4 regions of the Devosia sp. Soil_C_22 genome follow, and region 3 is predicted to be linked to each of the others. Evidence: predicted binding sites of a transcription regulator. Region 3 holds the regulator's gene; each other region holds the start of a gene.
The links. Region 3 encodes LexA, which represses DNA repair genes until DNA is damaged. Its sites were predicted from a motif close to TGTTCNNNNTGTGTTCNG; they were not measured.
Positions count from the first base shown of each region.

Region 1 (2,200 bases), 1.3 Mb from region 3:
TGACCAGCGCCGAGACCGCGTCCGTCACGTTGCCGCCGGCAACGCCTTCACCGAGCGCCGCCTGCAGGCCGAGGACGCCGGCGTCGATGGCGCCGGGAGCCGGGGCCTTGCCCTTGAGTTCGTTGACGATGCGGACGGCGAGCTTGGGGCCGACGCCGTTGGCGCGGCCGACCATGGCCTTGTCCTGTAGCGCGATGGCGCTCGAGAGCTCAGAGGGGCTCAACACCGAGAGGATGGCGAGGGCAACGCGCGCGCCCACCCCCTGCACCGTCATCAGGGTGTTGAACCAGGCTTTTTCGGCCTCCGTGAAGAAGCCGTAGAGCCGGATCATGTCCTCGCGGACGATGGTCTCGATATGCACGACGGCGGCGTGTCCGACCTGCGGCAGGGCCGCGATGGTTTTGGTGGAGCAGAACACCTCGTAGACGACGCCGTTGACATCGACATGCACGAAATCGTCGCCGAACCCGTCGACGAGCCCCTTGAGCTTGCCGATCATGCGGGCACGCTGAGCTTGCGGATGGCGCGGTGATGCGCGTGGCACACGGCGATGGCGAGGGCGTCAGCCGCATCGGCGCCCTTGTACTCGGCCGTGGGCAGGAGGATCTTGATCATCATCTGGATCTGGGCCTTTTCGGCGTGGCCGGTGCCCACGACCGACTTCTTGATCAGGTTGGCGGCATATTCGCCGACTGGTAGCCCGCGCAATGCCGGCGTCATCAGCACCACGCCGCGCGCCTGGCCGAGCTGCAATGCCGAGCGCGCACCGGCCGAGACGAAGGTCTCTTCCACCGCCGCTTCATGCGGCAGGTAGGCGTCGAGCACCTGGGTGAGTTCGCGATGGAGGATCACCAGCCGTTCGGCAAGCTCGATATCAGTGGGCGGCGTCACCGTGCCGGCGGCGATGAAACTCAGCCGGTTGCCGGTGCTTTCGATGACGCCCCAGCCGCAGCGCCTGAGCCCGGGATCGATGCCGATGATTCGTACGGTTTCCGCCATTTCCGACCTCTAGACCAACCCGGCGAGCCTACCAAGGCCTTAGTGAACGAAACGGAAACAATCCCCTGCCGTTACAGATGTGATTGGCCCATTAAGGCTGGCGCAAGCATTGCCCACGTATGCCCGTCCCATCCATCGGGGACGCGAGGATGAGCCAGGCTAAATTAACGAGGGCTGCCTGGGGGCAGGTATGGCGACGCACGCTGCTTATCCTGGCCCTGTCGACGCTCGGCTCGTGGGTGCTTTCCGAGTTGATCATGTTCTCGCTCGGCCAGGGCATGAACGATGTCGGGATGGTGCTCGCGCTCGGCATGCCGACGGTGCTTGGCGGGCCGATCCTGTTCTACCTGCAGATCAAATCGGCGCAGTTGCGCGAGGCAAACGGCCGGCTCGAGGCGCTGGCCTCAACCGATTGGCTTACCGGACTGCTCAACCGCCGTTCCTTCACCACGCGCGTCGGCGATGCGCTTGGCAAGGCCGGCGGCACGTTGCTCGTCATCGATGCCGACCACTTCAAGACCGTCAACGACCGCTTCGGCCATGAGCGCGGCGACGAGGTGCTGCAGATGATCGCCGGCGCCATCCGCGAGGGCGTGCGCGATACCGATCTCGTCGGCCGCCTGGGCGGCGAGGAATTCGGCGTATTTCTCGACGGCGCGGGTTTCGAGGCCGCTTCGCGCATCGCCGAGCGCATCCGAGTCGGCGTGAACAGCCTCTTCGTCAGCTCCGAGACCGTAGTGCAGCGCCTGTCGATAAGCGTTGGCGGGGTGGTTGCGACGGATGGCGCCAGTTTCGCACAGCTGTTCCGGATCGCCGACGAGCGCCTCTACCAAGCCAAGCATGCCGGCCGCAACCGCATCGAGTTCGGCGACGACGTCGACGAAGCCGCCCCCGCAGCGCCGGCCGCCGCCCTCGGCTAACCTGCCCGATCGATAAAATCGCAGTAGCCGGCTTGAGCCGATCTCAATCCGCGACCCGCAGAGTTTGCACGATTTGCACGGGAGGTCCGAGAAACGCGGTCGCGAGATTATGCCCTGAGGGGCTGGGGTCAGGTCGTGCTCTGGACTGTGCTCGGCACGCTCGGATGCGTGGCGGTGGCGCTGCTTGTTGATTCCTTCAACTTCCCCAACCTGACGCCCGCCGAGTTGCAGCACGCCATTGCCATCGACGTGCTGGTGCCGCTTGGGTTGGCGGGACCGCT
Region 1 is NZ_JBDGIY010000001.1:3,178,197-3,180,396, forward strand. Features, by position in the region: gene ruvA (Holliday junction branch migration protein RuvA) at 1-499, opposite strand, end outside; gene ruvC (crossover junction endodeoxyribonuclease RuvC) at 496-999, opposite strand; gene AC3A6I_RS15360 (GGDEF domain-containing protein) at 1,149-1,919, shown strand; gene AC3A6I_RS15365 (GGDEF domain-containing protein) at 2,055-2,200, shown strand, end outside.
Region 1: the regulator LexA is predicted to act here: its motif matches at 1,042-1,059, upstream of ruvC (crossover junction endodeoxyribonuclease RuvC).

Region 2 (2,200 bases), 1.5 Mb from region 3:
GCCAGTTCTTGCGATTGGCGACGAAGGTCCAAGTACGGATCTGCTTGATCCGGTTGGACAACGTATCGATGTCGCCTGTCACATTGTCGCAGAACCGCACCTGCTCGGCAATCCAATCCGCCTCGACATGGCCGAACTTCCTGAGGTCGCGGTAGATGCGCGTGATGATTTCGCCATGCTGGGCGGGCGAGATGTCGCGATAATCGGGGATGCCGCAGCATTCCCACAGCAGCCGTACGGCCTCCTCGCCCTTGGCCAGCTCGCCGGCCTCGTTGCGGGCGGTGAACTCGAGCGCGTGCTGGTCGGTGGCGACGGGGACGCGGGTGAGGGCGCGGACGGGCGGGGTGCGGTCGAGGCTGGCGCGAAGGTCCTCGATCGAGTGGAAGTCGAGCTCGTGGTTGCGCCACTGGATGACGCGAACCGGCTCGAAATCGTGGGTTTCGAGCTGCTTGATCAGCTCTTCCTCGAACTCGGCGGCATTGCCGGTGACCCCGAACGTGCCGTTATGCATGTGGCGCCCGGCGCGGCCGGCGATCTGGCCGAACTCCGCGGGGGTCAGCGGCCGGGTCTGGTGGCCGTCGAACTTGTGGTCGTCGGCGAAGGCGACGTGGTGGACGTCGAGATTGAGGCCCATGCCGATGGCGTCGGTGGCGACGAGGAAATCGACATCGCCATTCTGGTACATGTCGACCTGGGCATTGCGGGTGCGCGGCGAGAGCGCCCCCATAACCACGGCGGCGCCGCCGCGCTCGCGCCGGATCAGCTCGGCGATGGCGTAGACCTGCGAAGCCGAGAAGGCGACGATGGCCGAGCGCTTGGGCTGGCGGCTGATCTTTTTGCTGCCGGCATAGAGCAGCTCGGAAAAGCGCGGGCGGTGGATGATCTCGGCCTGCGGCAGCAGCGTGCGGATGATCGGGGTCATCGTGCCCGAGCCGAGCAGCAGGGTCTCGCTGAGGCCGCGGGCGTGCAGGATGCGGTTGGTGAAGACGTGGCCGCGGTCGAAATCGGTCGAGACCTGGATTTCGTCGACGGCGACGCACTCGACCGGCACATCGAGCGGCATGGCCTCGACGGTGCACACCCAGTAACGCGGCTTGGGCGGCACGATCCGCTCCTCGCCGGTGACCAGCGCGACGTGCTGGGCGCCGATGCGGTCGACGATCTTGTGATAGACCTCGCGGGCCAGGAGCCGCAGCGGCAGGCCAATCATGCCGGACCGGTGCGAGAGCATCCGCTCGATAGCGAAGAAGGTCTTGCCGGTGTTCGTGGGCCCAAGGATGGCCTTGAGCGAGGAGGCAGATGCGGGAGTCATCGCGACCTATTTAGGCGCCCGGCAGCCAAGAAACGAGTGTCTCATTGCCGAACGGAAGTGATGTTGCCGGGTCCCGCGCCGTTAACCATTGGCACGAAACGAGAACAAACCGGAAAGGAATCGGTTTCGACTCATGAGTCCGGGTTTGTTCCCCACTGCATGTGGTGGTCCGATTCCTGATTCTAGCGCAAGCGCATGACCGGCAAACGAAATCGGCCGAAAGCAAGCGCCGGCAGCGTTCACGGATATTGCCAAGTGGTTGATTTCTGATGGTTTTCGACGAGAATCGGTGAGGTGTGAACGAGCGGTAAACCGAGGCTGCGCGAAGATTCTTTTGGGCTTCACAGACAGGGCCTTAGGGGAGGCCGGTCTCGGACCGGCATTTTGGCAATAAAGCCGTTGACCGTCCCAGAATGGCACAGGGATTTCGGTAAGGGTTGGTTAACCATAATTTTCCGGGCTCGCGCCGATTACGGTGGAAAGCGGCGGGAACCGGTCGGGCTGGGCGGGCTTGTTGCTGGGCAATGAGAGGTCGCAATGCCCCAGCCCATCCCCACGCCCCGCAAGGAAATGCCACCGGTCAAGCTCGAGGAGGCGGAGTTCCGCAAGCGCTATCTCGAGCAGTTCGCCGACCCGATGTTCGACGATCTGCGTGAGGAGCTGAACCGGATAACGGCGGTGGCGTGGGACGGCTATCGCAACGCGCGCAAGTCGCCGATCACCGAGAAGGCGGGGCCGGGCTATGCCGATCCGGACTATGACCTGTCGGTCGACTGGATCGCAGCCAAGGCGGCGATCGACAAGGCGCAGGCCGAGTTCGAGCGCAAGGAGCGGAAGCCGCGGCTCCTGTTCATCAACGGCTCGTCGCGCTCGGAGCATACGTGCCCG
Region 2 is NZ_JBDGIY010000001.1:3,419,345-3,421,544, reverse strand. Features, by position in the region: gene AC3A6I_RS16575 (helicase-related protein) at 1-1,312, opposite strand, end outside; gene AC3A6I_RS16570 (flavodoxin family protein) at 1,850-2,200, shown strand, end outside.
Region 2: the regulator LexA is predicted to act here: its motif matches at 1,402-1,419, upstream of AC3A6I_RS16575 (helicase-related protein).

Region 3 (2,200 bases):
CCCGGCTCGACGCCGGGCCCCGACCAGATCATCGCCTCGAACAGCTACGGCCTTATCCCGCTGCTCGCGCCCTACGCCGCCGAGGTGATCGACCTCGGCATCGTGCCTGACGACACGAAGAAGATCGAGGATGCCCTGCTCTCGGCCTTCGACCAGGGCATCGACATGCTGGTGACCACTGGCGGCGCCAGTGTCGGCGAGCGCGACTACGTGCAGGAAGTGTTGCGCGACCTCGGCGTCGAGCTCGATTTCTGGAAACTGAGGATGCGTCCGGGCAAGCCGCTGATGTTCGGCACCCGCGGCAAGGCGCTCGTCTTCGGCCTCCCCGGCAACCCGGTCTCGGCGCTCGTCACCTCGACCATCATCATCAAGCCGGCCCTGCGCGCCATGACGGGCTTTGCCGACCCCTACTGGCCCCGCATCGGCGCGCCGACGCTGAAGGGCCTGCCCGCCAATGGCCCGCGCCGCCACTACATGCGCGCCACGCTCAGCCGCAACGATATCGGCTTCCTGCAGGTCGATCCGATCTTCGAGACCGATTCCAGCCATTCGAGCTCTCTGGCATTGGCCGATGCGCTGATCGTCCTGCCCGAGGATTCGCCCGGCGTCCCGCCTGGCGAGATTGTCGACGTCATCCCCCTCAACTGGGGCGCCTAACCCCGGAATCCCGTACGTTTTGGCGCCGACAGCACCCCGTCGCTAACCGGATATTTACCGCACGGTTGCAGAACATAACTGGAACGGATACAACACGTTCAGTCTTTGTTCCGATTCTGCTCACCGGAGCCGCCAGATGCTGACGCGCAAGCAACATGAATTGCTGATGTTCATCCACGAGCGGATGAAAGAGTCAGGTATTCCACCTTCCTTCGACGAGATGAAGGACGCGCTCGATTTGCGCTCCAAGTCCGGCATCCACCGGCTGATCACCGCGCTCGAGGAGCGCGGCTTCATCCGCCGCCTGCCCAACCGGGCCCGGGCGCTCGAGGTGATCAAGCTGCCCGATTCGATGAACCCCTCGCTCGGCGGCCGCAAGGCGCGCTTCGAGCCGTCGGTTATCGAAGGCAATCTCGGCCGCGTCGCCGCTCCTCCGCCCCGCCCGGCTGCGGCAGCGCCGGCCGACGAGCCCTATCGCTCCGTCTCCATCCCGGTCATGGGCCGCATCGCGGCCGGTACGCCCATCGAGGCGATCCAGACCCATAGCCACACCATCGCCATTCCGCCCGAAATGCTCGGGCCTGGCGAGCACTATGCGCTCGAAGTGCGCGGCGACTCGATGATCGATGCCGGCATCTTCGATGGCGACACCGTGCTCATCCGCAAGCAGGACATGGCCTCGACCGGCGAGATCGTCGTCGCGCTGGTCGATGAAGAGGAAGCCACGCTGAAGCGCCTGCGCCGCCGCGGCAATTCGGTGGCCCTCGAAGCGGCCAATCCGGCCTACGAGACCCGCATCTTCCCGCCCGACCGGGTGAAGGTGCAGGGCCGTCTCGTCGGGCTGCTGCGCAAATACTGAGTTTGACCCACCGCCAATCGGGTCCTGGGGCCGGCTTCGCGCCGGCCCTTTTTTTCTTATGAAATCAGAGCCGATAGACGACAGTTGCACTAGGGTCTTGGTGCCAAAGACGCTAGGTTCCGGCGCGCTTCGCGGACACATCGTCCGCGGTCGCATCGGCGCGATCCTACCGGGAGAGTGGATCACCTTCCCGACCGCGCTTTAGGCGACACCACGTCCGGCCTTCCGCCGGCACGTCAGGGAGAAGAATTTGGCAGGACAAGTCGAGTGGGTCGCGGTCGATTGGGGCACCTCCAATCTGCGCGCCTGGGGCATTGATGGCGATGGCGAGATCGCGTTCTCGCGCTCCTCGCCCGACGGCATGGGCCGGCTGAGCCGCGAGCAATATCCCGAAGTACTGACCGGGCTGCTCGGCAGCGAGGCCGACGGCGTCAGCGAGGTGGTGATCTGCGGCATGGCCGGAGCCCGCCAGGGCTGGATCGAAGCGCCCTATCTCGATGCCCCCGCCGACTTGCGGACGCTCGCCAACGGGGCCGTTTGGCCTGACATGCCCGGCGAGCTCGACCCGCGCATCCTGCCGGGCGTGTGCATGCGCGATGTCGGCGCCGAGGACGTGATGCGCGGCGAGGAAACGCAGCTGCTCGGCCTGTCGAGCCTCGTCCCCGGCTTCTCCGGTCTCGTGGT
Region 3 is NZ_JBDGIY010000001.1:1,899,589-1,901,788, reverse strand. Features, by position in the region: gene AC3A6I_RS09050 (molybdopterin molybdotransferase MoeA) at 1-657, shown strand, start outside; gene lexA (transcriptional repressor LexA) at 794-1,516, shown strand; gene AC3A6I_RS09040 (2-dehydro-3-deoxygalactonokinase) at 1,767-2,200, shown strand, end outside.

Region 4 (2,200 bases), 1.4 Mb from region 3:
TCCAACCAGGTCGCGCAGGTCTGAGCTCATCGCATCCTCCTCTGTTCCTTGCGGGGAAACGCAGAGAAGGGCCGAAACGATCCGGCTATTCGCCGGCCAGCCGCTGTTGCGGCGGCGCCTCGTCAAAATCCATCGCCTCGATGCGCTCGCCGCGGCGCAGCACCTTGGTGGAGGAGGTGAGGATGTCACCGATATCGTTGCCGGCCTGGGTGAAGTGCGTCTGCAGCTTGCGCACGCGCTCGTCGAGCCGACCGACATCACCGAGCAGCGCCCGCACCTCGGTCTGGATGCGATAGGCCTCCTCGCGCATCTTCACGTCGCGCAGCAGCGCCTGCACCACCTGGATGGACAGCATCAGGATGGACGGCGAAACGATCACCACGCGCGCCTTCAGCGCCCGCTGCACGACATCCTCGAAATGCTCGTGAAGGTCGGCAAAGATCGATTCCGAGGGCACGAACAGGAAAGCGGTGTCCGCGGTCTCGCCCGCGATCAGGTATTTTTCCGAGATCGCCTTGATGTGGACGCCCATGTCGTTGCGGAAGCCCGCCGCGGCAAAGCGCGGATCCTCGTTCGCCGCCTCGGCGAAACGCTGCCAGCTTTCGAGCGGGAACTTCGCGTCGATCACAAGCGAGGGCGCGTTGTTGGGCATATGCACGAGCGCGTCGGGCCGGCTGCCATTGGAGAGCGTCGCCTGGAAGGCATAGGCGTTCTGCGCCAGCCCATCACCGAGGATCGCCTCCATGCGCCCCTGCCCGAAGGCGCCGCGGGTCTGCTTGTTGGCGAGGATGGACTGCAGCGACACGACGTTCTGGCTCAGCTGCGCAATATTGGACTGCGCTCGGTCGATCACCGCCAGCCGCTCCTGGAGCTTGGCGAGGCTCTCATTGGTCTTGGTATTGCTCTCCTGCATGGCCGCGCCGATGCGCTGGCCCTGGCTGTCGAGCCGCTCGTTGACCAGCCGCGCGAGATCCGAGGTCCGCGAGCCGAAAATCTCCGACATGGTCTGCATACGGCCGGTCATCTCGGACTGGATGCGGATCATGTCGGCCAGATGCCGCTCGTTCTCGGCCGATTTCTGCCGCAGGATCTCGGCCTCCTCGGCCCGCTGCCGCGCCTCTTCGGTGCGCGCTCGCGACTGACGGACGAGCACCACCAGCATGGCGATCAGCAGCGCGGCGAACAACCCGGCGCCCGCCAGAGCGGCGATCTCGAGGGTGATCGGGGTATCGGCAATGACGAAGAGCACGCGGTCCATTTCAGCAGCTTACACGATTCGGATAAGATGTTCCCTCATTGTTCACGGTTGCCCGAATTGAGTTGACGAGCGGTGAACGGGGTGGGCGTTGACCGGGCGCAGGGAAATACCATATTCAGCGACATCTCCCCGAAAGGACCGCAATCTCCATGGCAAAGCTGCCTATCCTCATTCTCCCTGACGAGCGCCTGCGCGCCATTGCGGAGCCGATCGAGAAGATCGACGACGGGGTGAAGCAACTCGCCAAGGACATGCTCGACACCATGTACGACGCGCCCGGCATCGGCCTCGCCGCGCCGCAAGTGGGCGAGCTCAAGCGCATCGTCGTCATGGACCTCGCCAAGGACGGCGAGGAGCCGGACCCGATCGTGATGGTGAACCCGGAAATCCTCAAATATTCCGACGAGACGGTCGTCACCGAGGAGGGATGTCTCTCCATCCCCGAGCTCTACTACGATGTCGAGCGCCCGGCCGAAATCACCGTCCGCTACACCGATCTCGACGGCAAGGTGGTCGAGCGCGACGCCAAGGAGCGCCTCGCCATCTGCATCCAGCACGAGATCGACCATCTCGATGGCGTGCTCTACATCGATTACCTGAGCCGGCTGAAGCGCGACCGCGTGCTGAAGAAGTTCCAGAAGGCGGAGCGGCTGAACCGCAAGGCGGGCTGACGGCCTGCCACTGTCGCGCCGCCGTCGCCTCCCTCCCCCTTGAGGGGAGGGATTGAGGGAGAGGGTAGTGCGGTGATCACCGATGGACCCCACCCCCAACCCCTCCCCTCAAGGGGGAGGGGAGCCAACCGACGGTGGCGAGTACGCAATGAAAATCGTCTTCATGGGCACGCCGGAATTCGCCGTGCCCACCCTCACCGAAATCGTCTCGACCGGCCACGAGGTCGTCGCCGTCTACACACGCGCGCCAAAGCCAGCCGGACGCGGGCAG
Region 4 is NZ_JBDGIY010000001.1:503,850-506,049, reverse strand. Features, by position in the region: gene AC3A6I_RS02400 (hypothetical protein) at 1-30, opposite strand, end outside; gene AC3A6I_RS02395 (DNA recombination protein RmuC) at 86-1,258, opposite strand; gene def (peptide deformylase) at 1,408-1,929, shown strand; gene fmt (methionyl-tRNA formyltransferase) at 2,078-2,200, shown strand, end outside.
Region 4: the regulator LexA is predicted to act here: its motif matches at 1,287-1,304, upstream of AC3A6I_RS02395 (DNA recombination protein RmuC).